One region of the Mesorhizobium sp. WSM4842 genome, then DNA from elsewhere that is predicted to be linked to it. Evidence: riboswitches for the same ligand, from Rfam matches in the RefSeq annotation. Region 1 holds a riboswitch; the other holds the start of a gene.

Region 1 (13,473 bases):
CAGGGCACCTGGCGAAACAACACGCGTTTCACGTTCAAAACTTGGACGCGCCAGGAGACCGAACTAGGCGCACTGAAGACCTATACTGAGACTCGCGTGAACTTCGGCAACCACAACGCTTATCCGGGTCCGGAAAGCCCTCACAACTATAGCTTCAACAGCGGCGTCAAGTTGACTTCCGCCTGGATCCAGCTTGGTGGCCTCCGAGTTGGCAAGGACGAGTCGGCCTTCGACACGTTTACAGGCTACGCCGGAAACGTGCTCAATAACGTACTCGTTCCGTACGGCGACTTCGATACCAACGTGGCTCAGTATTACTTCGATGCCGATAATGGCTTTTCGGCTCTGGTTTCACTTGAACAAGGGTCGGGTGTAGTCGGTACTATCGACAGCCATGTTCCGCACGTCGTCTTCGGCGTGAAACAGACGCAGGGCTGGGGCGCGATCACCGGCGTAATCGCTCGTGACAGCGACTACGAAGCTTTGGCCGGCAAGCTCCGAGTCGATGTCAATGTCACAGATGACCTGTCGCTATTCGGAATGTTCGGCTACGGCTCCATTGGCAATCTCAACGATGACCCAACCAACGCGGTCGCCGCTCACAGTCGCGGCTTCTACAAAATTTGGAGTGGCAACTGGGCTTTCTGGGCGGGCGCCACTTACACGTTAAACGAGAAAACTTCGTTCAACCTTCAGGTCTCGGGTGATCAGCTCAGGAACTCCGGACTGGCTGCAAACGTCGCCTATACGGTCATTCCAGGTTTCACAGTCACAGCCGAAGTCGATTATGCCCATTACGCCAAGTTCGCTGCCCTCGACCGTTCTGGAATAAACCCGGCTCACGTCGGCAAAAGGAACAGCCTCGGCGGCGTGCTGCGATTCCAAAGCTCGTTCTAACGAAGCGAATCTGAATGTCGGAGGCCCGACTGGAGGCCTCGGTGTCTGGCTTTACGATGTTCAAAATGTGGTCCCGGACGATCATGCCCGGACATTGGTTGCCGGACTTCATAGCCTGATCAGCGAGGCTTCCATAGAGCGCTTAGCAATGCCACTGAATAACTCGTCCAGGACATGTCTCTCGGCCCCATCTGCATCCCTGTTGTGCTACCCTCATTGCGATGAGCGCTCGAGATCGCGAGCTTCGGAGGACCGGCTGAGAAATGCCTGGACGTTTCGTCCAGGCACTCGTCAAGTTTCCTCAGTGGTTCAGAATCATCTTCGGCGACCGTTATTGCAAAATCAGTTCGGTTCAGTAAGATTCTTGTTCTGTTTGGGTCATCTTGAAGGACTAGTGTCTGAGTCGCAGCGGACTGCCATTCAATCTCTGCGCTGCTCGACCTCAGGATGCCCGATGTGCATGGCTTCGACGGGCTGCTGCAGCTTCGGACCCGCTATCCGCGCCTGCCGGTGGTCATCGTTTCGGGGCATGAGGAGCCAAAAATCATTTCCGAGGCGCTGTCCTACGGCGCAGCCGGCTTCGTCCCGAAATCGGCGCGCAAGAGCGATCTGGCCGCCGCCATTGGCTCGGCGATGGAAGGTGCGATCCACGTGCCCGAAACCTATGAAGGCCAGCCGCCGGACGCCGACAGCACCGATCGCGCCGAGATGGTGCAGCGCCTTGCCAAACTGACGCCGCAGCAAGTCGGAACGCCTGTCCTTCCTGCTAGGCAAATCGTTCTATTCGCGCCGCATCGGCGCGCTGGAGGCCTTCATCATGACCTTCGACCAAGACGCCCGCTACGACAGCCCGAACTTCCTGTGGTTCCGCGAGCGCTATCGGCGCTTCGGTCTATGTCGACCGCGTCCTCGTCGCGCAACAAGCGCGCGGCCGCGGCCATGCCCGGCGGCTCTATGGAGATCTGTTCGACCATGCATTGCGTGCCGGCCAGACCATCGTCACCTGCGAGGCGAATGCCGAACCGCCCAACCCGGCTTCGGATGCCTTTCACGCCGCGCTCGGCTTTGCCGAGGTCGGCGACGCGGTGATCCACGGCGGCAAGAAGGCAGTGCGCTACTACACCAGGCGGGTCACCGGCTGAGGCAACAGCTCTATCAGGGGTTCAGCCAGGCGCGAGCCGGCTTTTCGACGATGTAATAGCTGCACAAAGCGCAAGCGCGCCGGCCAGCATCAGCAGCGGCGCACTGCCCTGCGCATAGACGAATTTTTAGAACGGCTGCTGCCACAGATACAGCGAATACGACCACAGCCCCAGCGTCGCCATCGGCCAGGAAGACAAAAATCCGGTCAGATACCGAGTGCTGAAGTCGAGCGAATTGACGGCGAGCGCCAACAGCGGCACCGCGACCAGAAAGTGGATCGGCGGCACCGCGACCAGAAAGTGGATCGGCGGCACCGCATCCATGAACAGAAGAACCGCTCCGACGGACGCCGCAATGGCGACATGCGCCGGCAGCCTGTCGTCGGCCTTGAGCAGGCATATCACCGCCGATAGCAGGATCGAGGCGATGTGCACGTCGGTTCGCCAATAGGTCGTCTCGTAGTCCATCCCGAAGACCCAGTGCGAAATCGCACCGTTCGCCATGGCCAGCACCGACAGCGCGCTGAGCAGCATGACGACACGGGCACGCCCCGAAACAACAAAGCTGATCAGCGCCAGGATGACATAGGCATGTTCTTCGACGCACAGCGACCAGATATGGTCGAGCGCGCCGGCGCGGCTGACGAGAATTCCGGCATAGCTGTAGGTGAATGTCAGCGCCGTCAGCGCCGCTTTCCATTTGAAGGCGACAAACGTGCCGGACAAGGCAACCATCGAAGCGAGGACGAAAACCAGCAGCGCCGGATAGATGCGGGAGAACCGGCGCTTGAAGACGCCTTGAGCGGATAACGGATGCCGCCAACTAGGCGATAGCTGCTTTCGGCCGGACCCGAATGCGCTTGACAAATCGGAGCCGGCCCGTTCAACCTGGGGCATTCACCAGGGGAGTCCCGGCAAGGGGCTGAGATACTGCTGGCTTTCGCGGCGCAGTGACCCGTTGAACCTGATCCAGTTCATACTGGCGTAGGGACGGTGCAAGCGCTTTGCGGGAGTTTACGCCCGAGGTCCTGTTTCAGCAGGTCAACAGAAGCGTCTTTTCATCCTTCCGGCACAGAACTGGGTCTCCAATGCATGAGCAAAGGAGCCTCAAAATGAATGCCATTTCCCCCGCCGTGTCGACGGGACCGCTGCCCGCCTCAAGGAAAATCCACAAACCCGGCCTGATTCACCCGCAGATCAGGGTGCCGATGCGGGAAATCGCCGTCCATCCGACGGCAGGCGAACCGCCTGTCACCGTTTACGATCCGTCCGGCCCCTATACGGACCCGACTGTCGAAACCAGCATCGAAAAGGGCCTCGCCAGGTTTCGCAATGAATGGGTGACGGTGCGCGGCGACGTCGAATTCCACGATGCCCGCAGTGTCAGGCCGGAGGACAACGGCTTTGCGTCAGGTGAGCGCCTGACGCCGGAATTTCCCGTGCGCCACCGGCCGCTAAAGGCAAAAACGGGCCAAGCGGTGACGCAGCTTGCCTATGCGCGCGCCGGGATCATCACCCCCGAAATGGAGTTCGTCGCCATTCGCGAGAATCTCGGCCGCGAGAGCTTACGCGGCGGGATGCAGCGCGACGGCAACTCTTTCGGCGCGGCGATCCCGGACTTCGTCACGCCGGAATTCGTGCGCGACGAGATAGCGCGCGGACGGGCTATCATTCCCGCCAACATCAACCACCCGGAGAGCGAGCCGATGATCATCGGCCGCAATTTCCTGGTCAAGATCAATGCCAATATCGGCAATTCAGCCGTCACCTCGTCGATGGCCGAAGAGGTCGAAAAAATGGTCTGGGCGATCCGCTGGGGAGCCGACACCGTCATGGACCTGTCGACCGGTCGCAACATCCACAACATCCGCGAATGGATCGTCCGCAATTCGCCTGTGCCGATCGGAACCGTGCCGCTCTACCAGGCGCTTGAGAAGGTCGGAGGGATCGCCGAGGACCTGACCTGGGAAATCTACCGCGATACGCTGATCGAACAGGCCGAACAGGGCGTCGACTATTTCACCATCCATGCCGGTGTGCGGCTGCACTACATCCCGCTGACGGTCGACCGGGTCACCGGTATCGTCAGCAGAGGCGGTTCGATCATGGCCAAGTGGTGCCTGCATCATCACCGCGAAAGCTTCCTCTACGAGCATTTCGAGGAAATCTGCGACATCTGCCGCGCCTACGACGTGTCGTTCTCGCTCGGCGACGGCCTTCGTCCCGGCTCGATCGCCGACGCCAACGACGCGGCGCAGTTCGCCGAACTGGATACGCTCGGCGAGTTGACAAAGATCGCCTGGGCCAAGGATTGCCAGGTGATGATCGAGGGGCCCGGCCACGTACCGATGCACAAGATCAAGGAGAACATGGACAAGCAGCTCGCTGTTTGCGGCGAGGCGCCGTTCTATACGCTTGGACCACTGACGACCGACATCGCGCCGGGCTATGACCACATCACCTCAGGTATCGGGGCGGCGATGATCGGCTGGTTCGGCACGGCCATGCTCTGCTACGTCACGCCGAAGGAACATCTCGGCCTTCCCGATCGCAACGACGTCAAGATTGGCGTGATCACCTACAAGATAGCCGCGCATGCCGCCGACCTGGCGAAGGGACACCCGGCGGCGAAACTCAGGGATGATGCCCTTTCCCGCGCGCGCTTCGAGTTCCGCTGGGAGGATCAATTCAACCTGTCGCTCGATCCCGAGACCGCGCGGTCCTTCCACGACCAGACCTTGCCCAAGGAGGCGCACAAGTTGGCACATTTCTGTTCGATGTGCGGCCCGAAATTCTGCTCAATGCGCATTTCCCACGATATCCGCGCCGAGGCACAGAAAGAGGGCATGGCGGCAATGGCCGCAAAATACCGCGAGGGCGGCGATCTCTACGTGCCAGCGGACGAGACCAGCGCCCCGCCCATGCCGGAGGCGCATGAGCCGTCATGAAGGTGTTGATCAAAGGGGCCGGCGTCGCCGGCCTCACCGCAGCTTTCGAGCTGGCCACCCGCGGCGCGGCAGTGACGGTTGCCGAGACGAGGCATAGCCTCGGCGGCAATGCGTCGTGGTTCGCCGGCGGCATGTTGGCGCCATGGTGCGAACGTGAAAGCGCCGAGCAGCCGGTGCTCGATCTCGGACGCGACGCCGCCGACTGGTGGGATACGGCAACGCCCGGGCAGGTGACGCGGGCCGGAACACTGGTCGTGGCCGCGCAGCGCGATGCGGCCGAGCTCGACCGGTTTGCCAGTCGCACGTCGGGGTACAGGCCTGTTGATGAAAACGAAATCGCACAGTTCGAGCCGGACCTCGCCGGTCATTTCCGCCGTGCGCTGTTCTTCCCCGACGAAGCCCATCTCGACCCGCGCCGGGCGATGGCTGCGCTTCACGACAAACTCGCAGCCATGGGAGTCGAATTTCACTTCGGCGCCAAGGCCCGGCATGTTTGCGGTTTCGATCGCCGGATCGACTGCACGGGCATCGCGGCGGAAGACGACCGACTGCGCGGCGTTCGCGGCGAGATGCTGATCCTGCGCACGCCCGATGTCTCGCTCTTGCGCCCGGTCCGGCTGCTTCATCCGCGCTTTCCGCTCTACGTAGTGCCGCGCACTGACCACCATTTCATGGCCGGCGCTACGATGATCGAGAGCCAGTCCGCTGGACGGGTCACGGCGCGTTCCATGATGGAGCTTTTGGGCGCGACCTATACCCTCCATCCGGCCTTTGGCGAGGCCGAGATCGTTGAAACCGGTGTCGGCGTCCGCCCAGCCTTTCCCGACAATCTGCCGCGTGTCGAAGCACGCGAAAGCACCGTCGCGATCAACGGGCTTTATCGCCATGGCTTTCTTCTCGCGCCCGCCATGGCGCGCCAGGCGGCCGAACTCGTCTTCAGTCACGACAAATCCTTGGAGCCTGCCAATGAAACTGATCGTCAACGGCCAAGCGCTTGAGATTGACGCCTCAACCCTGGCCGAACTGCTTGCCGCGCTCGACTATGAAGGCGATTGGCTGGCGACCGCCGTCAACAGCGACCTCGTGCACAAAGCCAGCCGGGCGGAATTCCGGTTGAGCGACGGCGACCGCATCGAAATCCTCTCGCCGATGCAGGGAGGCTAGCATGTTCGAACTTCTCGGGACGACGCTTCCTTCCCGCCTGCTTCTCGGCACGGCTCAATACCCTTCGCCGGCCATCCTTGCCGATGCGGTCCAGGCGTCGGGCACGGCGGTGGTAACCGTTTCCTTGCGCCGCGAGATGGCAGGCGGCAGGGCTGGCGAAAAATTCTGGTCGCTGATCCGCTCGCTCGGCATGAGAATCCTGCCCAACACGGCCGGCTGCCACTCCGTCAAGGAAGCGGTCACGACGGCGAGAATGGCGCGCGAATTGTTCGACACGACCTGGATCAAGCTCGAGGTGATCGGCAACCACGACACTCTGCAGCCTGATGTGTTCGGACTGGTCCAAGCCGCCCGCATCCTGTGCGAGGATGGATTTTCGGTATTCCCCTATACCACCGACGACCGTGTTGTCGCCGAGCGGCTGCTGGAGGCGGGCTGCAAGGTCTTGATGCCGTGGTGCGCACCGATCGGTTCCGCCCTCGGACCGATCAACATAACTGCGCTGCGCTCGATGCGCGGACATTTCCCCGGCGTCCCGCTGATTGTGGACGCTGGCCTCGGGCGGCCGTCGCATGCGGCGACCGTCATGGAACTCGGCTTTGACGCCGTGCTCCTGAACACCGCTGTCGCCAAGGCGGCCGACCCCGTCGGCATGGCACGAGCATTCGGCAAGGCGGTCGAAGCCGGCCGTGAAGCTTTCTGCTCGGGAATGCTCGAACCGCGCGAGGTTGCCGAACCATCGACGCCGACCATCGGCAGGGCAGTTTTTTCATGAAGCTCGATCCCTTCTACCTGATCGTCGACAGCGCTGCCTGGATAGAACGGTTGGCGCCGATCGGCGTCAAGCAGGTTCAGCTTCGCATCAAAAGCATGAATGAGACCAGGTTGCGCGCCGAGATCCGCAAGTCGAATGCCTTGTGTGCCCAACACAAATGCCAGCTCGTCGTCAACGATCATTGGCGCCTGGCAATCGAGGAAGGCTGCGATTTCGTGCATCTCGGCCAGGAGGATTTGCAAACCGCCAACCTCTCGAGGATACGGGCAGCCGGCGTCAGGCTCGGATTGAGCACGCATGATCATGTCGAGCTGGAAACGGCCATGTTTGCGGAGCCCGACTATATTGCGCTCGGTCCGATCTATCCCACCATCTTGAAGAGGATGAAGTGGACGCCGCAAGGGCTAGAGCGGCTCGGTGAATGGAAGCGCCGGATCGCGCCGACACCCCTGGTCGCGATCGGCGGCCTCAATCCCAACCGGCTCGAGGATGTATTCGGTGCCGGTGCGGACAGCGCCGCCGTGGTGACCGACATTACATTGAATCCCGACCCGGAAGCGCGAACACGCGAGTGGATCGAAAAGACAAAGCCATGGCGCTGAGGCGCGAACCCCATGTGCTTGTCGTCGGCGGATCGGATTCCAGCGGGGGTGCTGGAATAGCACGAGACATCGAGACGATCACTGCCATTGGCGTGCGCACCTGTCTTGCTGTCACCGCGCTGACGGTGCAAACGCACGACGCCGTCATGGAAATTAATCGTTCGCCACCAAGCCTGGTGGCCGATCAGATGCACGCCGCGCTGCAGGCCAACGAAGTGGCGGCAATCAAGATCGGCATGCTCGGAACAGCCGAGACCATCCTTACCGTTGCGGCGGTGCTGCGCGAAAATGGGCAAGTGCCGGCAGTACTCGACCCTGTGCTGGCCTCCACTTCAGGCCACGCACTTCTGGAAGCAGGCTCTATCGATGCCATGAAGCGCGATCTGATGCCACTTTGCTGCATTGTCACGCCCAACCTCCCTGAACTGGCGCTCCTTATTGGCTCCGAACTGGCAGTGGATGAGGACGGAGCGCTCCAACAAGGACAAAGACTGCTGGCCGTCGGTGCTCAAGCCCTGCTGATTAAGGGTGGGCATGCGTCGGGACCCCGATCGACCGATATTCTGTTACGCTCCGGTCATGAACCCATCCCCTTCGATGCACCGCGCCTTGCCGCATCGATGCGCGGAACAGGTTGCGTGCTGGCCAGCGCGATTGCGGCGCATCTGGCGAAGGCGAAGCCGCTCGAAGACAGCGTGCGCGAAGGCAAGCTGTTTGTTTTCGAGAGGCTTCGGCACGATTGATCTTGCCGGTGATGACTACGGCCTGGGCGTTGAGAACGTCGAGCGTGGTGCGCTGGCCGACATCGCTGCTCGACGACGCCATTCAAGGCAAGTCGGGCTGCGGTGTACGTGGTCCATGCTGCAGTCACTTGCTGACGGACCAGAGCGCGGCCGACTCCTCGTCGGGGCGCCGCTGAGCTTGTTATTGTCCTCACCGTAGGTATCGATCCGGGCCTGATTGGGCGATTCCTTATTCCGTCGTACAAGCGCCGAAGTGCGGCCATCCGAATAGATCGGTGTGGTCAGCGTCGCGCCGATGCTGGCTGAGTAGTCGTGCCGTCCTGCTGGCTGGCAATAGGTGAGGTGTTGCGACAGGCGCTCGAGACGCCAGCTGAAGTGGAAAGCTGCCGTGGCAGCAGCGCACCTTCGGCCGTTGCCACTCAAAACGCTACCCCGTCGACCAGAGGCTCCGAGGCGACGATGGCGGGTGCTCGCTTGATGCGGTCGCGATTGCCGCATCGAGACTCGGGGCACCAGCTTCCACACGGGGGCGGCCCTGAGCTGCTTGAGGAGGCGAACGCTTCAATAGCAAGCCCGCCGAAGTGAGGCGTCCTCAGAAGTGCCGCGGATTACGCGTGAATGCATCCAAAACGTGAATGTTCTTAATTGAAGCAATCGATTTCTCTAGTCGACGGATGATGAATATGAAGGCGTCACGAGGCCGAGGATGCGATCTGGGATACCCAGGGCAATCGGTGGTCGTGGAGGCAACGACCACGTATTCGGCGCAGATAGCTCGGACCATCTACCCGGTGAGAATGGCCGCTACAAACCGCATACCGTCGGTGAGGACAATGACAAGCTCAGCGGCGGCCCCGACGAGAATGTCGTCTATGCGCCGACGTGAAGCCCTGCGCGATGCTCTGGTCGTATGCCGAGTTGTTCGGCGTAGTTGCGATGATGTTGCCACATCACAGTTGCGACCGCAGTTCCCGCCATGCCAACCGCAAATGATAAACTCAGTTCACGTCCAGGAGCGAAAGCAATATGCATCGTCGTAATCTGATCAAAGGGTTCGTTGCACTCGGCGCGTGTTCCATTTGCGCTGATGCCGTGGGGGCGGCGGGCACCCATTGGGGATATGCCGGCCCGGCCGGGCCCGAACACTGGGGCGAGCTGGACAAGGGAAATTTCGTCTGCTCGGCGGGCACGCAGCAATCGCCGATCGATATCAAGGGCGCGGTCAAAGCGGATATTCCGCACATCGCCATAGGTTGGCACAAGGCCGGCGGCAGGATGGTGAACAACGGCCACACCATCCAAGTCAACCTGCCGCAAGGCAGCACCCTCACCCGCGGGGATCGTGTCTACGAACTGGTACAGTTCCATTTCCATGCGCCGAGCGAACACTACGTGGCAGGCAAGAATTTTCCGATGGAAGCGCATTTCGTCCATAAGGACACCGACAGCGACACTCTGGGTGTGCTGGGCGTGTTTCTGGCGCCAGGCGCGACAAATGCCAGCTTCGCCAGCCTTGCCGCAGCATTTCCCGCAATCTCAGGTGAGGAAACAGCGGTCGACGAGGTCGAGCCCAACGGGCTTCTACCGGCCTCACTTAGCTATTGGACGTATGCGGGATCCTTGACGACTCCGCCATGCACCGAAAACGTCGAGTGGATGCTGGCGACGGAACCGGTTGAGGTCGACCCGGCAGACATGGAGCGATTTACCTCACTCTACCCCCTGAACGCGCGGCCTATCCGTTCACACAATCGGCGCTTCATCCTAGGCCTCGGCTGAGGTCCCCGTCACGGGCGAGGCCAGACTGGTGCGCTATATCGACGGCTGATCCCCAATATCGTGAGGATGCGCTCCGCGTCGCGGAGGCCCTTTGGGAGCTCATCCTAGTCCTGGACGCGGATCAAGACCAAGTGGGCGACGGTCTTAAACCGTCTTATGAGGGAGAGGTACACGTGGCTTTCCTGTTCCAACAGCATCCGGCAGCACACCGAAGGGATAGGGAGCTAGAATTCAGATTGGACCTTCGCAAGGCGTGCACCGCGGATCAAACGCCGTTTCCTTGGGAAACATGGCTCAGTTTCGACAAAGCAAATGTAATCGCCCTAGCTGCCTCGATTGCGCTCTTGGTCGGGACGCAGGGGCCCCAGATCAACGACGCGGTCCTAAGCCAGCTGCGAACGATTCAGATCCACGATGCATTGCTCCGGCGCGACGTCGCCCGCGCTCGGACCGATATGGCATTGGACTACCGTTCGGTTGCTTCTACCGGACAGGCATTGCAAAGGGATCGTGAAAACTTGCAACGCCCTCTCGACAGTTCGCCCGATGAGAGCTCCGGGCAATCCAAATTGCTCGCGCAGCTCATAAACTCGATCGAAAACAAAGAGGCTGCCATCTCAGCCTTGGTCAAGCAAAATCAGCTTATGCAAAGCTCTCTCGCAGATCTTGCTCGCTCGATTGGTCGCCTCGGGGGGGCACCGTCGGGCAGGGTTGAACTTTCGAAGCTGATCGTGTTTTCGGCTGAACCGGGGCTCACCCTCGCATCACAGATGGATCAGCCTCTCGACCGACTTGCTCCGAGCCAGGCCCGAGCTGCCGCGGATGCTATGGGCAATTTCCTGTCTTCTTTATGGAGGTTGGACCAAGCTGCCAATCAGATCGCATCCCTCGACACGTTCTCCATGGCCGTCGAACTGGAGCGAGAGCATCTGAAAGGCTACAGCTTGGCCAGCGCACAAGCGCAGCGTACGCGACTTTTCTTTGGCTTGGTGTCCATATGCCTCTGCTTGTTTGCGATCATTCGGCCCTCCAGGCAGCATCTGCGGACGAAACGGTTGGAAAGGCGGTTGGAGCTTGAAGCGGCAATGAGTGAGATCGAAGCTCGCTTCAACGATAGTAAAGCAAAGAACGCCTCGGCGTGCTTTTCCACCGAAGCAGCGCTTAGACTCGTTCAACGCGTTTTCGATGCGGATCAATGCGCGCTGGCTCTGGTGGATCCGAGTCTCAGCAGGCATACCGAGTGCTTTGTGGCCAACACGTGCATACCCGTCTGGAACGTCGCGCTTATTGATCAAGTCGTTTCACTTGTCCGCCCCGGACGGCCAGTGTTTCGCGTCATTCCGGCGGCGGAAATGGTTCGGACCGCCATAGGCACTTCCGGTGTGTGTCAAATTGTTGGATGCCGGGTCTCCGATCAGCAGGCTGTGGTTTGCATCCTTGTTTTTGAAGGAGATCGTTCACTCCCCTCAGCAGACGACCTCCGGGTTCTTGCCAGTGCTATTGTGCGTTTAAGCAACCATCTTGAAATGCAACGCATAAATGCGGAACGCGACCTTCTGGTGAGTCGATGGGAGCATGTGGAAAGGCTGAGGACTGTCGGCACAATCGCAAGCGGCGCCACACATGAATTCAACAATATTTTAGGAGCAATAATTGGATACTCAGAGATTGCCAAAAGTCTTGTGCGTCGTCCCTCAAGAATTCGGAACCACATCGATCAAATCATCTTAGCTGGACACCGAGCAAAGCTGATCGTTGACCAGATTTTGTCACTCAGCCGAAACCGACAGCGCGTGGCAGTGCCTTTCAATGTCTCTGAAATTCTTATGGATCTTGCGCCATTGCTGCGGGTCACAGTTCGTGCCGATGTTCAGTTGAACTTCAAGATCAACGAGTGGCAAACGGTGGTCGAGGGCAGCCCAACCGAGATACAGCAGATTCTCATGAATCTGTGCAAGAACGCGTCGGAGGCTGTCTTGAACGAGGGCCGTGTCGAGGTTAGCGTTTCTCGCGCCCAGGTGTGCCAAACCAAGCCGCTGGCTCAGGGAACCTTGAGACCTGGAGATTACGTTCTCATCTCCATCAGCGACAATGGCCCAGGAATCGCAAGTTCGATACTTCCGCATGTCTTTGAGCCCTTTTTTACCACGCGCTCTTGCGTCGGCGGGACCGGGCTGGGTCTTGCTGCGGTTGACAGGCACGTGAGCGCGCTCGCAGGATGCCTTGACGTCACCTCGGCTGTTGGCCGAGGTACGCGCTTTGATATCTACTTACCGGCCTCCGAGGAGGAGCCAGTCAGCGTTGACATTGCTTTCGGTCCCTACGACGGATCACTCGGCAACGGAGAAATCATTGCAGTCGTGGAGCCCGATCCAGCAGAGTTGGAGATCTACAAGGACAAGGTCGCCGCGCTGGGTTATAAGCCGGTCGGCTTCGCGACCTTCGAAAGTCTTTGCGGCTGGATCGAGAGCGGGAAGGCAGCTGACCTGCTTATCTTGGGTAAAATGCCTTTCCTCGAGCGAGGACAGGCCGAATCCGTATGCCCCACCCTCATGACGGTGCCTGTCATAGTCGTCGGTGAAATCGACCCCATGCCGGTCACATCTGATAATCAGACCTTCGTTCTTTGGCTAGCGAAGCCGGTCTCGTCCAGGGCAATGGAGCATGCAATTCGTACAATGATGATGGCATGATGCCGCCGACTCGCTCAGGCTACCCAAGCAATCTGAGAAGGCCCGTCAAGAAGACATTGGAGCAGAACAAGGTCACATCACAATCGACTTATCGATCCCGAGACGTTGTTCTAGCCTTAGTGCTTGTTAAGAAGGTCGGCTACTGTCTCTCCCCGTCGCCGGGCATCGGCGGCGAGCCATAGCTCTCCCACCTCATACACTTCGCCTTGGGTACGGAACGGTACAATGACGTCAATGGCAGCCGACAGCATGTCAAGAAGCGTGCGGTCTTCCACAGCGGCTCCTTGCGGGCTGCTCTTGACGAGTGAAAAGAGCTTTTTAAAGCCTTGGACCGGATCAGCCCCATGAATCGTTGATATCGATCCCGCATGGCCGGAGACGACTTCGCTAAGGTAAGCCCAAGCAGCATCATCGCGCATCTCGCCGAGCAATATTCGATCAGGGCGCATGCGCAAGCTGGCCTGCAACAGTTGCTCGGCTGTCACCGCACCTAAGCCTGTTCGGTCCTTCGGATAGAGTAACCGGACATGATTCTCGTGCGGGATTGCAAGCTCGAGCGTGTCCTCGATACTGATCAACCTCTCTTGCGGGGGTATAGCGTCGATCAAAGTCTTGCTCATTGTCGTTTTGCCGCTTCCAGTAGGTCCGCAAAGCAGCATGGTGAGCCGCCCGCAGACGCAGGCCCGCAAAAATTGCTCCAAGTCACCATGGTCGTAGTGCTGAAGAATCG
Region 2 (17,102 bases), 2.1 Mb from region 1:
TGCCTACCCCTCCATCTCCTCGCGCAACATTTCAAGTTCCAGCCATTCCTCCTCGAGCGCTGCCAGCGTGGCGCGCTCCTTGTCGAGGGCGGCGATGGTCTTCTGGAACGAGGCCGGATCGCGCTCGTAATAGGCTGGGTCGGCGATGTTGTTCTCCAGCCGTGAGATCGAGGCGTTCACCGCCTCGATCTTCTTCGGCAGCGATTCCAGCGCGAATTTTTGTTTGAACGACAGTTTTTTTGAGCCCTTCGGCGCGGGTGCTTCGCTCCTGCCTGCCGCCACCACTTCGCTGGTCTCGGCCTTTGGCCGTGCCTTGCGGTCGTCCAGCCTGGTGCCGCCGCGCTGCGCCAGCATGTCGGAATAGCCGCCGGCATATTCGATCCAGCGGCCGCCGCCGTCCGGCGCGATCAGGCTGGTCACGGTGCGGTCGAGGAAATCGCGGTCGTGGCTGACCAGGATCACCGTACCGGCAAAACCGGCGACCAGTTCCTGCAGCAATTCCAGCGTCTCCATGTCGAGGTCGTTGGTCGGCTCATCGAGCACCAGCAGGTTCGCCGGCCGCGCCAACACGCGGGCGAGCAGCAGCCGCGCCCGCTCGCCGCCCGAAAGCTCGCGCACCGGCGTGCGCGCCTGTTCCGGTTTGAACAGGAAATCCTTCATGTAGGAGACGACGTGGCGCTGCTCGCCATTGATGACGAGGTTCTCGCCGCGCCCGTCGGTGAGGTATTGCGCCAGTGTCTCTTGCGGATCGACCGCGTCGCGTTTCTGGTCGAGCGTGGCGATCTCCAGATTGGTGCCGAGCCGCACCGTGCCTGAGTCCGGCTTCAATTCGCCGGTCAGCATCTTCAGCAGTGTCGTCTTGCCGGCACCGTTCGGGCCGACCAGGCCGACGCGGTCGCCGCGCTGGATGCGGGTCGAGAAGCCCTTGACCACAGTGAGGTCGCCAAAGCTCTTCTCGATGGTCTTGGCCTCGATCACCAGCTTGCCGGATTCGGCGGCGTCGCTGGCCACCATGGTCGCCGCACCCTCGGCGCCGCGATGGCCACGAAAGCGCTGGCGCATGGTCTGCAGTTCGCCGAGCCGGCGCATGTTGCGCTTGCGCCTTGCAGTCACGCCGTAGCGCAGCCAGTGCTCCTCGCGCACGATCTGGCGGCCAAGCTTGTGCTGCTCGCGTTCTTCTTCTTCCAGAACGGTGTCGCGCCATTCCTCGAAATGGCCAAAGCCCTTGTCCAGCCTGCGGGTCTGGCCGCGATCGAGCCAGACGGTGGCGCGCGACACGCGCTCGAGGAAGCGGCGGTCATGCGAGATGACGATCAGCGCCGAAGAGGTGCGGGCAAGCTCCTCCTCCAGCCATTCGATGACCGACAGGTCGAGATGGTTGGTCGGCTCATCGAGGAGGAGAATGTCGGGCTCCGGCGCCATGACGCGGGCAAGGGCGGCACGGCGCGCCTCGCCGCCGGAGAGATCGTTCGGCCGCTCGTCGCCGGACAGGCCGAGATGCTCCATCAGATAGGTGGCGCGGTAGGGATCGTCGGCGGGTCCGAGCCCCGCCTCGACATAGGCGCGGACGCTGGCGAAACCATCCAAGTCGGGCATTTGCGGCAGGTAGCGCACTGTCGCCGAGGGCTGGCGGAACACCTCGCCGTCCTGCGGCTCTATCAATCCCGCAGCGATCTTGAGCAACGTCGATTTGCCCGAGCCGTTGCGGCCGACCAAAGCGATCTTGTCGCCCGCCGACGCCGTCAGTTCCGCCCCGTCGAGCAGCGGCGTGCCACCGAAGGTCAGTTTTATGCCGTCGAGATTGAGAAGTGGCGGCGCCATGTCAGCTTCCAGGTAAGGGGAATGGGTGGGCGAGCAACAGCGCGCGGCCACTGCTCAGCGCAATTTCCAGCCGGCCCTTGACCTCGTTGGAAATGGTCAGCGACGAACCGAACGCCATCTCGATATGGTTCAGCGGCCATTTGGCGCCGGTCACGGTCAGGCCGGTAAGGTCGGAAAAGCCGAGAATCGAAAACAGCGTGCCATCGGCGTAGTCGAAGCCGGCCTTTCCGCGAAGCAAGGGAGTGCCTTCCTGTGCGCCGCTGGTCAAAAGCACCTCCGTCCCTGCCTCGGCCAGTCGGACACTGAGCGCCAGGTGCAGGAAGGCGTGGTCGGTGCGCTTGCCGCCGAACGCGCCGGCGAGCACGAGACTGGTCGCGCCGCGTTCGAGCGCGGCGGCGATAGCCAGTTCGCCGTCGGTCTTGTCCTTTTCTGCCGGAAACACCTGGCGGGCCACGGCGGCCAACTCGTCCGGCAAGTCCGCCGGCACCGAATCGAAGTCGCCGACCCAGAGTTCCGGCGTCAGGTTCAGCGTCCGGGCATGGCTCATGCCGGCGTCGGCGGCGATGACACGGGAGCCTTCGACCTGGCGGTCGAGCAGCGGCGTGCGGATTAGATCGCCGCCAAGCAGGATGGTGAATTTGCTCATATGCGTGGCCCTTACCAGCCCTGCTTGCCAAACGGAAGGCCGCGTTCCAGATGCCCGGCAAACTTCCGCTTGCGCCGCAACCAGGCCGGGCCTATGTGTCGAAACGCTCTAACGGGGTGCTGGACGCGATCTTCGCGAGCCAGCTGAGAGGCGACCATGCCAACCCGCTGAACCTGATCCGGTTTGTACCGGCGGAGGGATTAGACGTTTCGGACAGCCCGACGCCTCAATTCCTTTCAACGCGAACGAAGGAGGCGCCGATGCGCACGTTTTTATACACTCTAGTTTCGGCAGTGCTGCTTGCGGCGACTGTTCCCGCCGGCATCGGGCCGGCATCCGCGCAGGAAAAACTCACCGTCTATACCTATGAGAGCTTCACCGCCGACTGGGGTCCAGGCCCCGCGGTGAAGAAGGCCTTCGAGGCCGAATGCGGCTGTACTCTCGAATTCGTCGCGGTCGCCGACGGCGTCGCCCTGCTCAACCGCGTCAAGCTGGAAGGGGCCGCGACCAAGGCCGACATCGTGCTCGGCCTCGACACCAATCTGACTGCGGAAGCCAAGGCCACCGGCCTGTTTTCGCCGCATGGTGCCGTCATCGATGTCAATGTGCCGGGCGGCTGGAGCGACGATGTTTTCGTGCCGTTCGACTATGGCTATTTCGCCGTCGTCTACGACACCGAAAAGCTGAAGACGCCGCCGAAGAGCCTGAAGGAATTGGTCGAGGGCAATGCCGATGAGAAGATCGTCATCCAGGATCCGCGCACCTCGACGCCCGGTCTCGGCTTGTTGTTGTGGGTGAGGTCGGTTTATGGCGACAAGGCGCCGGAAGCCTGGGCCAAGCTTAGGGCAAAGGTGCTCACCGTGACGCCGGGCTGGAGCGAGGCCTATGGCCTGTTCACCAAGGGCGAGGCGCCGATGGTGCTGTCCTATACCACGTCGCCGGCCTATCACATGGTCGCCGAAAACACCGAACGCTATCAGGCGGCGTCCTTCGAGGAGGGCGAGTATCTGCAGATCGAGGTTGCCGGCATCACCACGTCAGGCGCGAAGAACCCGTTGGCGAGACAGTTCCTGACTTTCATGACCGGACCGAAATTCCAGGATGTCATCCCCGAGACCAACTGGATGTTCCCTGCCGGCAAGACCGACAAGCCGCTCAATCCGGCTTTCGACAAGCTCGTCAAGCCGACCAAGACTTTGCTTTTCAGCCCCGAAGCGGTCGCCGCCAATCGCAAGGCCTGGGTCGACGAATGGCTGTCGGTGATGAGCAAGTAGCTTGTGATTGAAAGATGATTACTCTACGGCGCCCGCCTCTGTCCTGCCCTCCTTGCCAAAACTTGGCATTTCCCCCTCAAGGGGGGAGATCGGATGTCACTTCCGCTTTCGCCAATCGCAACAGTCGAAAGATTGAGGCGAGGATGAAGCTGCCAATCTCCCCACTTGAGGGGGAGATGTCCGGCAGGACAGAGGGGTGGGCGGGAACTCGACCTCAGCCATATTTTCTGCTTCTACGATCGTTGAACTAGGCAGGGCGGCATGCATACCGGATATCCTGCCGATCCCCGCGTCACCGCCGGCATTCTCGCGCTTGCCGCTGTTGCGCTGCTGGTCGGCGGAGCGTTCGCCGGGCTCATCGTCGAAGGCGCCCGCGACCCGTCCGGCGCCGCGTCGACCTTCGATTCCTACCTCTTCCGGGTCGCCCGTTTCACGCTGTTGCAGGCTTTGCTGTCGACACTGCTTTCCGTCGTGCCGGCGCTGTTCGTTGCGCGGGCGCTGTCGCGGCATCCGCGCTTCTTTGGTCGCGGCCTGATCCTGCAGCTCTTCGCCGTGCCGCTTGCGCTGCCGGCCATCGTCGCCGCACTCGGCATTCTGGCTCTCTATGGCCGTGCCGGCTATTTCGCCGGCGTGCTCACCGCGATTGGCGGTCTGGGCTGGCCGGGCATATACGGCCTGTCCGGCATCCTCATCGCCCATGTCTTCTTCAATCTGCCGCTGGCCACGCGGCTGTTCCTTGAAGCGCTGACGACAGTGCCGGCCGACCAGTGGCGGTTGGCGAGCCAGCTCGGCATGGGCGCCAGACCCGCCTTCCGGCTGATTGAATGGCCGACGCTGCGTGCGGCGCTGCCGGGCGTCGCTGGGCTTGTCTTCATGCTCTGCATCACATCCTTTACCATCGTGCTCACGCTGGGCGGCGGGCCGCGTGCGACGACATTGGAGGTCGCCATCTACCAGGCACTGCGTTTCGATTTCGATCCTGCCCGCGCGGTGACGCTGACACTGCTGCAGATCGCGCTGACCTTCGTCGTTGTGCTGGCATTGATGCGGCTTGGCGCCAACATCGTCGGCGACGCCAACCTGCCGGTGGCACCGCGCCGCTATCTTTCGGCCGGCCCGGCCGAGACCGTGCTGAATACAGCATTGATCGCTCTCGCATTGCTGTTCGTCGCCGGGCCGATGGCTGCCATGGTGACGTCAGGCCTTGGCGCCGATCTCGGCCGGCTGGCGGGCGAGATCGCGGTGCGGCAGGCGACGCTGACCAGCGCCGTGCTCGCCCTGCTGGCGGCGCTGCTTTCAGTGGCGCTGTCGCTGTCGCTCGTCATGGCACGACGGGCGCTGGCCTTGAGGCGTCGCGTCGGCGCCAGGACGCTGCTCGAATACGCCACCGATACCGGCGCCGGCTTCGTCCTCGTCGTGCCGCCCATCGTCATCGGCGCCGGCTGGTTCCTGCTCCTGCGTGCTGTCAGCGACGTCTTTGCCATCGCCCCTGTCATGGTCGTCACCGTCAATGCGGTAATGGCGATGCCGTTTGCCATCCGCGCCATTCGCCCCGGCTATGATGCGGCGAGCGAACGCCACGAACGGCTCTGTTTGCTGCTTGGCATTTCGGGCTGGAACCGGTTCCGGCTGGTCGACTGGCCGTCGCTGCGGCGGCCGCTCGCCACCGGTTTCGCGTTCGCCATGGCTTTGTCGCTCGGCGATCTCGGCGTCATTGCCCTGTTCGGCAGCGACTCCCTGCAGACACTGCCTTACCTCTTGCTGGCGCGCATGGGCAGCTACCGCACGATGGACGCGGCAGGCCTGGCGTTGCTGCTCGGCCTGGTTTGTCTTGCGCTTGTCCTGGCCGCTGACTGGCTGGGGCAGGGAGAAAAATCATGATGCTCAACAGTGCGGAAAGCGGTACGGCCGTGCGGCTGGAAAAGGTCTCGTTCAGCTATCGCGAAGCGCCGTTTTTATTCGATGTCGAGTTCGCCGCCTCGAAGATCACCGCCATCATGGGGCCGAGCGGTTCGGGAAAATCGACGCTGCTCAATCTGGTGGCCGGCTTCGAGACGCCGCGATCGGGCCGCGTGCTGATCGGCGGCGCCGATGTCGGCGCCAAACCGCCGTCGGCGCGGCCAGTGTCGATGGTGTTCCAGGAAAACAATCTCTTTGCCCATCTTTCGGTCGAACGAAATGTCGGCCTTGGCCGCTCGCCGTCGCTCAGGCTGGCCGAGGGCGACCACGCTGCAATCGCCGGGGCGCTCAAGCGCGTCGGCCTTGCCGGCAAGCAACAGCGCCTGCCGCGCGAACTCTCCGGTGGCGAGCGGCAGCGCGTCGCGCTCGCCCGCGTCCTGGTGCGCGACCGGCCGGTGCTCTTGCTCGACGAACCGTTCGCCTCGCTCGGACCGGCCTTGCGCGACGACATGCTCGATCTGGTAGCCGGCGTCCATGCGGAGCGGCGCATGACGGTGCTGTTCGTCACGCATCAGCCGGAGGATGCCCACCGTATCGGCCAGGACATGGTGTTCCTGGACAATGGCACGGTTGCCGCAACCGGGACTGTCGCCGATTTTTTTACCAAGGCTGGACCGGAGGCCTTCCGACGCTATATCGGTGCAGGTCCGTTTGGCGCGGGATCACGAGATGTTGCCCGGAAGCGGACATAATTTACGGCCAAACCGGCTTCAGGCGATGTGGTGCTTGCTTGCCATGGTCAAAGTAGTGTGACTAGGTCCTCCGATACTGGTCCGGCATAGGTTGTGATTTGCCACTACGGTGTGCCATGCGTGCTCATGGCCGCGAAGGACGCTGTGGCAGTTGATTGTGCGCATGATCCTTTCTGAAAATCGATGCCCGATTTTCGGGGCCATGTGCTGAGACCCGAAAGGAAGCTGTTCTGCCGACCGGCACCGACAGAGTGAGAAGGAAACCGCTGGCGCGCTTCCTCGCGCTGGCCGGCTTTGCCATGGCGCTGGCAAGCTGCCAGATGTTCACGCCTCCGGACGTTCAGGAATCCGGCTTCCAACCTTCCAGCAAACCGATCACGGTCGACAATGTCGCCGCCAACAGCAAGCTCGCCGAAATGGCGAAGGCGCAGCATCCGCGCATCCTGGCCACCTATGGCGGCGAGTATTCCGATCCCAAGCTCGAGCGCATGGTCGCCAAGGTCGTCGGCAGCCTGACCGTGGTGTCGGCCAACCCGAGCCAGACCTACCGCATCACCATCCTTAATTCGCCCAACGTCAATGCTTTCGCGCTGCCGGGCGGCTATCTCTACATCACGCGCGGCCTGTTGGCGCTGGCCAACGATTCGGCCGAGCTCGCCGCGGTCATCGCGCATGAGATGGGCCACGTCACTGCAAACCACGGCTTGCAGCGCCAGCAGCTCGAGGCTGAGGAGGGGTTTGCAACCAAGGTCGTCTCCGACGTGCTCGGCGACAGCCCGACCGCCAAGGCGGCACTGATCCGCGGCAAGCTGCGGCTTGCCCAGTTCTCGCGCAATCAGGAGCTTGAGGCCGATGGCATCGGCATCAAGTCGATCGGCGAGGCGGGCTTCGATCCCTTTGCCGCCGGCCGCTTCCTGCAGTCGATGTCAGCCTACACCGATTTCCGCTCGATCAGCGGCGCCACCGACGCCAGCCTCGACTTCCTGGCGACGCATCCCAACACGCCGCAGCGCATCGTTCTGGCGCAGCGTCATGCCCGCCAGTTCGGCGCGCCCGGCGTCGGCACGCGCGACCGCGACGCCTTCCTCGCCGGCATAGACGGCCTGCTCTACGGCGACACGCCGGAGGAGGGCTATGTGCGTGGCGAAACCTTCCTGCATCCAGGGCTCGGCGTGTCGTTCTCGGTGCCCGACGGCTTCATCATCGACAACTCGGCCGCGGCGGTGACGGCAACCGGGCCAGGCGACATAGCGATTCGCTTCGACGGCGTTTCGATCGACAAGAGCCGCTCGCTGACCGACTACATCCGCAGCGGCTGGGTGGCCGGTCTCGACGAAAGCAGCGTGCGCCAGGAAACGATCAATGGCAACGACGCGGCGACGGCGCATGCCAGTGCCGAGGGCTGGCAGTTCGACATCGCGGTGATCCGCGCCGGTGGCCAGGTCTACCGGCTGCTGACGGCTGCCCCTTCCGCCAGCGCCTCGCTGGATGCCGTGGCGCGCTCGGTCAGCGGTTCCTTCCGTATCTTGAGCGCGGCCGAGAAAGCGGCGCTGAAGCCGCTGCATATCCGCGTTGTCACGGTGCGGCCCGGACAGACCATGGGTTCGCTCGCCTCGCAGATGGTCGGCGTCGAGCGCAAGCTCGATCTGTTCAGGGTGCTCAATGCGATGTCGCCCGGTGCAGCTGTTTCGGCCGGCGACAAGGTCAAGATCATCACCGACAAATAGGGTGTGTCGATATTCAGGTGATGCCGGCCTGCAACCGGCAGTTTCCTGCGCTTCCGGTGCTCACGTACTTTAAGTCCTGAATCTCAACACACCCTGATTAGGCGGCGGTCGCCAGAAACTCGGGGTTTTGCTTCACCAGCGCTATCTTGAGCTTTTCCATGGCGCGTGCCTCGATCTGGCGGACGCGTTCCTTGGAGATGCCGAGCGCCTCGCCGAGGGCTTCGAGCGTCGCGCCCTCGTCGCTCAGCCGGCGCTCCTCGATGATCCTGAGCTCGCGGGCATTGAGCGCGCCGAGCGCCGTTTTCAGCCAGACAGAACGGCGTTCGACATCGATCGTGTCGCCCACGACCTCGTCCGGCAAAGGATCGTCCGAAACCAGGAAATCCATTCGCTCGGTGGCGCCCGCATCGTCGGCGAGCGGCTGGTTGAGCGAGCTATCCGGTGCCGAAAGGCGGGAGTCCATCATCGCCACGTCAGCCTCGGAGACGCCGAGCGCGACCGACACCTCGCGATAGAGCGAGGTATTCGAGATCGGCTCGGCACCGTTCGCCAAGCGGGCGCGCAGGCGCCGCAAATTGAAGAACAACGCCTTTTGCGCCGAACTGGTGCCGCCACGCACGATCGACCAGTTGCGCAGGATATAGTCCTGCATCGAGGCGCGAATCCACCATGTCGCGTAGGTCGAAAACCGCACCTCGCGTTCCGGTTCGAAGCGGGCCGCCGCCTCCAGCAGGCCGACATGGCCTTCCTGGACCAGATCGCCGAGCGGCAGACCGTAGTGGCGGAATTTCGAGGCCATGGAAATGACCAGACGCATATGTGCCATGGCGATTTGGTGCAGCGCCTGCTGGTCGTTGTCTTCCTTCCAGCGCAGCGCGAGAAGATGCTCTTCGTCGCGCTCGAGATAGGGGGCTTTCATCGCCGCGCGGACCATGGTTCGCCCTGCCATATCTTCCATCATGCCACGCTCCCTGTTCCGGGCGTTGCGGTGCGATCGCTCGAACCCTAAGCTGGCATCGTGGTTGAATTGGCGACGCCGCGCCCTACAACAGCCAAGAACGTGCCACGCGGGTGAATGGTTCCGCCGCTGATGTCGCGTGGATTGCACTGCCGAAAGCTCGTTGCGGTGGTCGCTACGTGGTCGGTTGGCGCGACTCGATGTGGTTTTGAGAATTGGATTTCGAAAGCGTCTCATTTTTGAAATCTGGTTCCTTATTTCGCCAGCCCGCATCTGTCAGTTTCCGGCGCTCACAAATGCGGCGTACGCCGGCCAATGACGGGATCACAGAAAAATGAAATGGCTCAATTCGCTTATCGTCGCCGCAATACTGCAGGTACTGGCCGTCACATCAGGCCATGCCGGCGCCAATCTCGAGCAGATCAAGCAGGCCGGTGTCTTCAAGGTCGGCACGGAGGGTACCTATGCCCCCTTCACCTATCATGATGCCTCGGGCGCATTGGTCGGCTTCGATGTCGAGATCGCCAAGGCGATCGCCGAGCGCCTCGGCGTCAAGGCCGAATTCCTCGAAGGCAAATGGGATGGGCTGATCGCCGGCCTCGACGCCAAGCGCTATGACGCCGTCATCAACCAGGTCGGTATCACCGAGGAGCGCAAGGCCAAGTATGATTTCTCCGATCCCTATATCGCGTCCAAGGCGGTGCTGATCGTGCGCGGCGACAATACCGACATCAAGAGCTTTGCCGACCTCAAGGGCAAGAAGGCGGCGCAGTCGCTGACCTCGAATTTCGGCAAGCTCGCCGAAGCGAACGGCGCCGAACTCGTCGGCACCGATGGTTTCGACCAGTCGATCCAGCTGCTTCTTACCGGCCGTGCCGACGCCACCATCAACGACAGCCTGTCCTTCCTCGATTTCAAGAAGCACAAGCCCGACGCCAATGTGAAGATCGCCGCGCAGGAAGAAAACGCCGACTATTCCGGCGTCCTCGTGCGCAAGGGCGATCCGGAACTGGTCGCCGCCATCAATCAGGCGCTGGCCGATATCAGGGCCGACGGCACCTACCAGAAGATCGCCGACACTTATTTCGGCCAGGACGTTTCGAAGTAAGCGCATTTCACGGAGCGGGCCGGTTGCCGGCCCGTATGGCAGGTATCGCGGCGAGCTGTCTTTGACGGCCGCCGCTTTTCGCGTGATATGGCGGCCGTATGATCGCGCTTCGATGCTGCCGGGGCGGTTTTGGGCGGCCATCTCGCAAGGAGGGTTTTCGTGCCGCACTGGCTGCAACTGATGCTGGACTCGTTGCCCACGCTGCTATGGGCCGCGCTGATCTTCACCGTGCCGCTAACGCTGCTGTCGTTCGCATTCGGTCTCTTCGTAGGACTGGTTGCGGCGCTCGTTCGGCTGTTCGGTCCGAAGCCGCTGGTCGCCGTGGTCCGCTTCTACGTCTGGATCTTCCGTGGCACGCCGCTTCTGGTGCAGCTCTTCCTGATCTTCTACGGCCTGCCCTCGGTCGGCATCCTGCTCGACGCTTTTTCAGCTGCGTTGATCGGCTTCACGCTCAACATCGGCGCCTATACGTCGGAGATCATCCGCGCCGTCATAGGCTCGGTGCCGAAGGGGCAGTGGGAAGCGGCCTATTCGATCGGCATGACCTGGAGCCAGGCGATGCGGCGCACGATTCTTCCACAAGCAGGCCGCGTCGCGGTGCCGCCGCTGTCAAACACCTTCATCTCGCTGGTCAAGGATACATCGCTGGCCGCCGCCATCACCGTGCCGGAGATGTTCCAGGCGGCGCAGCGCATCGTCGCCACCACCTATGAGCCGCTGATCCTCTATGTCGAGGCGGCGGCTCTCTATCTGGCGCTGAGCTCGGTGCTGTCGGCGTTGCAGACGCGCTTGGAAAAGCGGCTCAGCCGCTATGGCGGCTTCCTGGAGGCGCGCTCATGATCGGTCTTACCGACATCGAGAAGCGCTTCGGCGACAACCTAGTGCTGAAGGGCGTGACGGTCACCATCGAGGAAGGCAGCGTCACCGCCCTTGTCGGTCCCTCGGGCGGCGGAAAAAGCACGCTTCTGCGCTGCATCAACCTGCTCGAGATCCCGACTTCGGGCACGGTGCGCATCGGCGACGACGCGCTCGAATTCCATCCCGGCGGCAAGGTTTCCGGCACGGCCATCCAGCGCCTGCGGCTGCAGACCGGCATGGTGTTCCAGAATTTCCAGCTGTTTCCGCACCGCACGGCAATCGAAAATGTCATGGAGGGGCTGGTGACGGTGCTGAAATGGCCGGTCGAGCGAGCGCGCGAGCGGGCGCTCGCTCTGCTCGAAAAGGTCGGGATGGTGCACAAGGCCGATGCCTGGCCGGCGACGCTGTCAGGCGGCCAGCAGCAACGCGTGGCGATTGCCCGGGCGCTGGCGCCATCGCCGAAAGTGCTGCTGTGCGACGAGCCGACCTCGGCGCTCGATCCGGAACTGGCTCAGGAGGTGGTCGACGTGCTCAGCCAACTCGCTCGTGAGGGCACCACCATGGTGATGGCGACGCATGATTTGCGCCTCGCTTCGAAGATCGCGCAGGAAGTGGTGTTCCTCGACGCCGGCGCCATCATCGAGAAAGGCCCCGCCGCTGTTTTGTTCAGCAATCCGGAGCGGCAGCGAACCAGGCGGTTCATCGCGACGCTGAAGCAGGAAGCGGAGAAGGAAGGCGGCGGCGAAGGTTAATGCATGTCGCCCAAAACTGCGCAGCGGTTTTGGAATAACGACATGCATAAAAGAGAAACCCGGCGCGAGGCCGGGTTTTTGCAATTCGAAGGCGAGAAGCGCTCAGGCTGCTTCTTCCTGCTCGGCTTCTTCGTTGTCGGCCTTGGCGCCGCGCTTCGGACCCTTGTTGAGATTCACCTCGATGAGGCGCACCGCTTCGGTTTCCGACATGCGGTTGACGGCCGCGATCTCGCGCGCCATGCGGTCGAGTGCCGCCTCATAAAGCTGGCGCTCGGAATAGGACTGCTCCGGCTGGTTGTCGGCGCGGTAGAGGTCGCGCACCACTTCGGAGATCGAGATCAGGTCGCCGGAATTGATCTTCGCATCATATTCCTGGGCGCGGCGCGACCACATGGTGCGCTTGACGCGGGCGCGGCCCTGCACGACCTTCAGCGCGCGATCGACATAATCCTCTTCCGACAGCTTGCGCATGCCGATGGAGGTCGCCTTGGCAACCGGCACTTTCAGACGCATCTTGTCCTTCTGGAAGTCGATGACGAACAGTTCCAGCTTGTGGCCCGCAACTTCCTGCTCGTCGATCGAGACGATCTGGCCGACGCCATGCGCCGGATAGACGATGTACTCGCCGGTCTTAAAACCGTGACGCGCTGCGCTGGACTTCTTCTGCGGGGTGATTGTTGCCATTACGCCATGAACTCCTTGGTGTGGTACCGGCATTCTGCCGGCCGAACTCGCGCGATCGGATAACCGATCGTTAGCCGCACAACTACGAACCCACCGGAAAAGCCGAGGCCGGCAAACCGCATAATTGCGACCGCCTGCCCCAGATCACTCTGGTCCGGATTGAGAAATTCACCTTTCAGTGATTTGGGGCGTTTGCGCCATAAATCGACGTTGTGTCACCGGCATGTTTGGTTGATGTAGCACAAAAAGTCGGAAGAATCAAGGTTTTGCTGCACGCGCGAAGGCCATGCGCCATCGCCGCCTGCCAAGGCAGTTAATGTACCATGCCTTTTAGGCGGCGTTATGCTGGCTGAAACAGCGGTCTTGTCAGTCGCCCTCGCCGGGCTCGGGGGAGAAATATTTCTCAAACTTGCCGGCCTCGCCATCGAAGGATTTGGCGTCGGCCGGAGGCTCCTTCTTGGCGGTGATGTTGGGCCATTTATCAGCGTATTCGGTGTTGATCTGCAGCCATTTGTCGAGACCCGGCTCGGTGTCGGGCTTGATCGCGTCTGCCGGGCATTCCGGTTCGCAGACGCCGCAGTCGATGCATTCGTCGGGATGGATGACGAGCATGTTCTCGCCTTCGTAGAAGCAGTCGACCGGGCAGACCTCGATGCAGTCCATGTATTTGCATTTTATGCAATTGTCGGTCACGACATAGGTCATCGGTCGGCTCCCGGACGTCCCGTTTTTGTTAGGCTTTTTTGGTGAGGTAACGTCTTTACCCGCCGCTTGCAAGGGCAGCCATTGCGCGCGATACCGGTGTTTCCGGAATGGAATTCCAGAGGGGCGATGCGGCGAAGCCCGGTTATGCGTCAGTCGTCGCCTAACAACCGGTCGGTCTCCCGGCGTTCCTTCTTGGTCGGGCGGCCGCTGCCGGCATCGCGCAGCGCGGGAATCGCATCGGCAACGGCCTCGCCCTTCGGCGCGGGCGGCGGCGACATATCCTCGTAGAGCATGCGCGCTTCTTCGGCAGGGCCGCGCCGGCTTCCCGTGCGGAGCACCTTCCAGACGAAGATGCGCCGCTCGAGAGTGATGGTCAGGACGTCGCCGGCCCGGACCAGATCGGAGGCCTGCGCTGCTTTGTCGCGATTGATGCGGACGCGTCCGGCCACCACCAGCTTCGCTGCCAGCGAGCGCGATTTCACCGCACGCGAAAAGAACAGCCATTTATCGATGCGCTGGCGGCCTTCGGCGACCATCGGAGCGAGCGAACTTACTTCTTCAGCTGGTCGCGCAACGCGGCGAGCTTGGCGAATGGAGAATCCGGGTCGAAGCGCACGGGACGCTCCTCGCGAGGCTTAGGCTGGAACGCGGGCTTTCCACCTGGTGCGCCACCCTTGCCGTCCTGCCTGCCGCCCTTCCAGTCCGGCCGGCTTTCGCGACGATCGGGACGCTCGCCCTGCGGCTTGCCGTCGCGCCGTTCCCCTGCCTCACCCTGAGGCTTGGGCTTGAACTTGCTGCGGTCGAAGCGCGGCTTGCCGGCGCCGTCGCCGTCGCGGCGTCCTTGATGGGGGGGCCGGCTGCCTGGAGCGCCGGCCGGTTGTCCGCCGGTGGCATCTGCCGGTGCGTCGCCACGGCCATCGCGGGCGGCTTGCCCGTTGCGCGGGCGATTGTCCCTGTCACGGGGCCGGCTGTCGTGGTGGCGGTGGCGCGGACGCTGGTCGAAGCGGCCCTGCCGCCACAACAGGATGGGTTTTGGTTCTTCGGCCTCTTTCTCGGCCTCTGGAGCAGCCTCGCCGGTGGCGGCTGCCGCCGCCGCGGCAGGTTCGGCCGACACGGCTTCCGTTGCGGGCGAGGCTTCGAAAGCCGGCTCCGCCGGTGCGACCGCAATCTCGGCGGTTTCGGGTGCTGCCTCTGGAGCTGCGGCTTCGGCTGCAGGCAGCCCCTCTACCGTGAGCTCAGCCGGAGTTTCCACCTGAGCTTCTGCGACAGGTTCCGCTTCGGTGGTGGTTTCCGCGGGCGCTTCGGCTGTGGCCTCTGCCACTGCATCCGGCTCCGAACTCTCGGCCGGCGCCTCGGCGGCTGCGTCCGCAACCGCGGCGTCCGCTGCCTTGGCCTGCTCGGCTCGCGCAGCTTCTTCCGCCTCCTGCTTGGCCGCGGCGGCTTCACGCGCGGCATTGTCCTGTGCCTCGAGCCGCGCCCTCACCTCGACTGCCGGCTTCGGCTCCGCTCGGTAGCCGAGGCCTTTCAAAATCTCTTCCATGTCGTCGGCCGTAGCGCCGAGGATCGACATCATCGGCGGCGTCACCATGAAAGACTGACCGTCATAGGCGCCGTCGGGCCGCTGACCGAGGCCCGGCTTCCAGTTGGTTGCGGGCCGGATCAGGTCGGCCAACCGTTCAAGGATGTCGACGCGCACCGCGCGACGGCCGAGATTGCGGTAGCCGGCCAGTTTGTAGAAGGCCTTGTCGAACGTGGGATCGATGACCACCGAGGTGCGGCCGGAGGCCAGCGCGTGGACCACATCGCCAAAGCCGGGCTTGTCCTTGCCGTCGTTCTGCAGCGCCCACAACAGCGTCACCAGTCCGGCCGGGGCCGGCTTGATCAGCGCGGGCGCGAAGACGTGGTAGGCGCCGAAGCGCACGCCGAGCCGGCGAAGGGCGGCGCGGCCTTCCTGGTCGAGCGACTTCATCTCCTGGGCGATGTCGCGGCGGTTGATGAGGCCGAAATGCTCGACGAGCTGGAAGGCAATGCCGCGGCCGATGCCGGTGATCTGCTCGGCGTTCTTGAGGTCGACCAGCGGCTTCAGCAAGGACTCGATCTGGAAATTGACGAAGCGCTCGGCGCGCGCCGCGACCTTGTCGCGGGCTGGTCCGGTGAGCTGCTCGTCGGCCAGCAGCACAAGGCGCGGCTTCAACGGCTCGTCGCCTGCGACCAGCGTGCCGATCGGCGCGCCGATCCAGCGCAGCGTGCCGTCGGAGCCGAGCGCGATGTCGCCATTGGCCGAGGCGCCGAAGCGTTCGGCCCGCGCCTCGAATTCGGCTGCAAGCGCCTTCTGGGCTGCTGTGCGCACTGCCTTGGCGTCCTCGCCGCCGGCGCTCTGGTCGGCGGTGAAGCGGAACCCTTGCAACTCGCCGACATGATGGCCTTCGACGAGGACAGTTCCGGTTGGGCTAATTTCGGCTTCAGGCATGGTATTTTCTCTAAGGCGCCGCATGAGGACGGAAGTCCTGCGGTCTACGAAGCGTTTCGTCAACCGCTCATGCAGCGCATCCGACAATCTGTCTTCGATTTCGCGCGTCTTTTCCTGCCAGTGTGCCTGATCGGCCAGCCAGCCGGGCCGGTTGGAGACGAATGTCCAGGTGCGGATCTGGGCGATCCGGTGCGACAGCGTGTCGATGTCGCCCTCGGTGGTGTCGGCACGGCGCACCTGCTCGGCCATGTAATTCTCGTCGACATGGCCATGCCTGGCAAGGTCCATGTAGATCGAGGCGATCAGGTCGGCATGCTGGGCAGGCGCGATCTTCCTGTAGTCGGGAAGGGCGCAGGCCTCCCACAACAGCGCCACGCGCTTGGCGTTGGTGGCCAAGGCCCGGATATCCTCGTCGCGGGACAAATGCTCGAGCGCCTGCGCATCCACAGCCGGTAGCGCACGCGTCAGGCCTTCGACCGGCGCGTTGGTCTCGGTGGAGCGCTTCAGCGCATCGAGGCTGGCGAAATCGAAATGCGCGGTGCGCCATTGCAGCACTTTCACCGGGTCGAACTCATGCCCTTCGATCTTCTTGACCAGATCTTCGTCGAGCGGATCGACCTGGCCGGTGACGCCGAAAGTGCCGTCGCGCAAGTGCCGGCCGGCGCGGCCGGCGATCTGGCCGAGCTCGGCCGCCGTCAGGTTGCGATACTGGTAGCCATCGAATTTACGGTTTTGAGCGAAGGCGACATGATCGAGATCGAGGTTCAGGCCCATGCCGATCGCATCGGTGGCGACCAGGTAATCGACATCACCCGATTGGAACAGCTCCACCTGCGCGTTGCGAGTGCGGGGTGATAGCGCGCCGAGCACGACGGCCGCACCCCCTTGCTGGCGGCGGATCAGTTCGGCAATCGCATAGACCTCGTCGGCGGAAAAGGCGACGATCGCCGTGCGTCGCGGCAGGCGGGTCAGCTTCTTCGAGCCGGCATAGGCGAGATGCGACAGCCGTGGCCGGGTCACCACCGACACGCCCTTCAGCAGACGCTGGAGGATGCCGTGCATGGTGGCTGCGCCGAGCAGCAATGTCTCCTGGCGGCCGCGCAGATGCAGGATACGGTCGGTGAAGATGTGGCCGCGCTCGAGATCGCCAGCCAGCTGCACCTCGTCGATGGCGACGAAGGCGGCGTTGGTCTCGCGCGGCATGGCTTCGACGGTACAGACCGAATATCTGGCACCGTCGGGCTGGATCTTCTCCTCGCCGGTGATGAGCGCCACCTTGTGAGCGCCGACCTTCTCGCAGACGCGTGAATAAACCTCGCGGGCGAGCAACCTGAGCGGCAGGCCGATGATGCCGCTTTCATGCGCCACCATGCGCTCGATGGCGAGATGGGTCTTACCGGTGTTGGTCGGCCCGAGCACGGCAGTCACGTCGCGGCCCGAGAGGATCA

The links. Region 1 has a riboswitch for thiamine pyrophosphate ahead of thiC (phosphomethylpyrimidine synthase ThiC). Riboswitches for the same ligand answer to the same signal wherever they lie in the genome.
Region 2: it holds a riboswitch for thiamine pyrophosphate, as region 1 does, so the genes downstream of both, thiB (thiamine ABC transporter substrate binding subunit) here and thiC (phosphomethylpyrimidine synthase ThiC) in region 1, are expected to answer to the same signal.

Annotation. Positions count from the first base shown of each region.
Region 1 covers NZ_CM148372.1:6,557,721-6,571,193, forward strand. Annotated here, with positions in the region: gene AC0NIE_RS31775 (porin) at 1-897, shown strand, start outside; partial or broken gene AC0NIE_RS31780 (response regulator) at 1,327-1,644, shown strand; partial or broken gene AC0NIE_RS31785 (GNAT family N-acetyltransferase) at 1,646-2,039, shown strand; gene AC0NIE_RS31790 (acyltransferase family protein) at 2,166-2,765, opposite strand; TPP riboswitch at 2,932-3,048, shown strand; gene thiC (phosphomethylpyrimidine synthase ThiC) at 3,152-4,987, shown strand; gene thiO (glycine oxidase ThiO) at 4,984-5,985, shown strand; gene thiS (sulfur carrier protein ThiS) at 5,954-6,151, shown strand; gene AC0NIE_RS31810 (thiazole synthase) at 6,153-6,926, shown strand; gene AC0NIE_RS31815 (thiamine phosphate synthase) at 6,923-7,528, shown strand; gene AC0NIE_RS31820 (hydroxymethylpyrimidine/phosphomethylpyrimidine kinase) at 7,519-8,271, shown strand; gene AC0NIE_RS31825 (hypothetical protein) at 8,978-9,157, shown strand; gene AC0NIE_RS31830 (carbonic anhydrase) at 9,298-10,050, shown strand; gene AC0NIE_RS31835 (two-component system VirA-like sensor kinase) at 10,224-12,743, shown strand; gene virB11 (P-type DNA transfer ATPase VirB11) at 12,860-13,473, opposite strand, start outside.
Region 2 covers NZ_CM148372.1:1,489,381-1,506,482, forward strand. Annotated here, with positions in the region: gene AC0NIE_RS07065 (ABC-F family ATP-binding cassette domain-containing protein) at 4-1,821, opposite strand; gene AC0NIE_RS07070 (thiamine diphosphokinase) at 1,823-2,467, opposite strand; TPP riboswitch at 2,570-2,684, shown strand; gene thiB (thiamine ABC transporter substrate binding subunit) at 2,728-3,741, shown strand; gene thiP (thiamine/thiamine pyrophosphate ABC transporter permease) at 4,003-5,622, shown strand; gene thiQ (thiamine ABC transporter ATP-binding protein) at 5,622-6,392, shown strand; gene AC0NIE_RS07090 (M48 family metalloprotease) at 6,692-8,119, shown strand; gene AC0NIE_RS07095 (RNA polymerase factor sigma-32) at 8,217-9,080, opposite strand; gene AC0NIE_RS07100 (amino acid ABC transporter substrate-binding protein) at 9,412-10,185, shown strand; gene AC0NIE_RS07105 (amino acid ABC transporter permease) at 10,345-11,025, shown strand; gene AC0NIE_RS07110 (amino acid ABC transporter ATP-binding protein) at 11,022-11,795, shown strand; gene AC0NIE_RS07115 (CarD family transcriptional regulator) at 11,898-12,479, opposite strand; gene fdxA (ferredoxin FdxA) at 12,846-13,184, opposite strand; gene AC0NIE_RS07125 (RNA-binding S4 domain-containing protein) at 13,334-13,720, opposite strand; gene AC0NIE_RS07130 (helicase-related protein) at 13,735-17,102, opposite strand, start outside.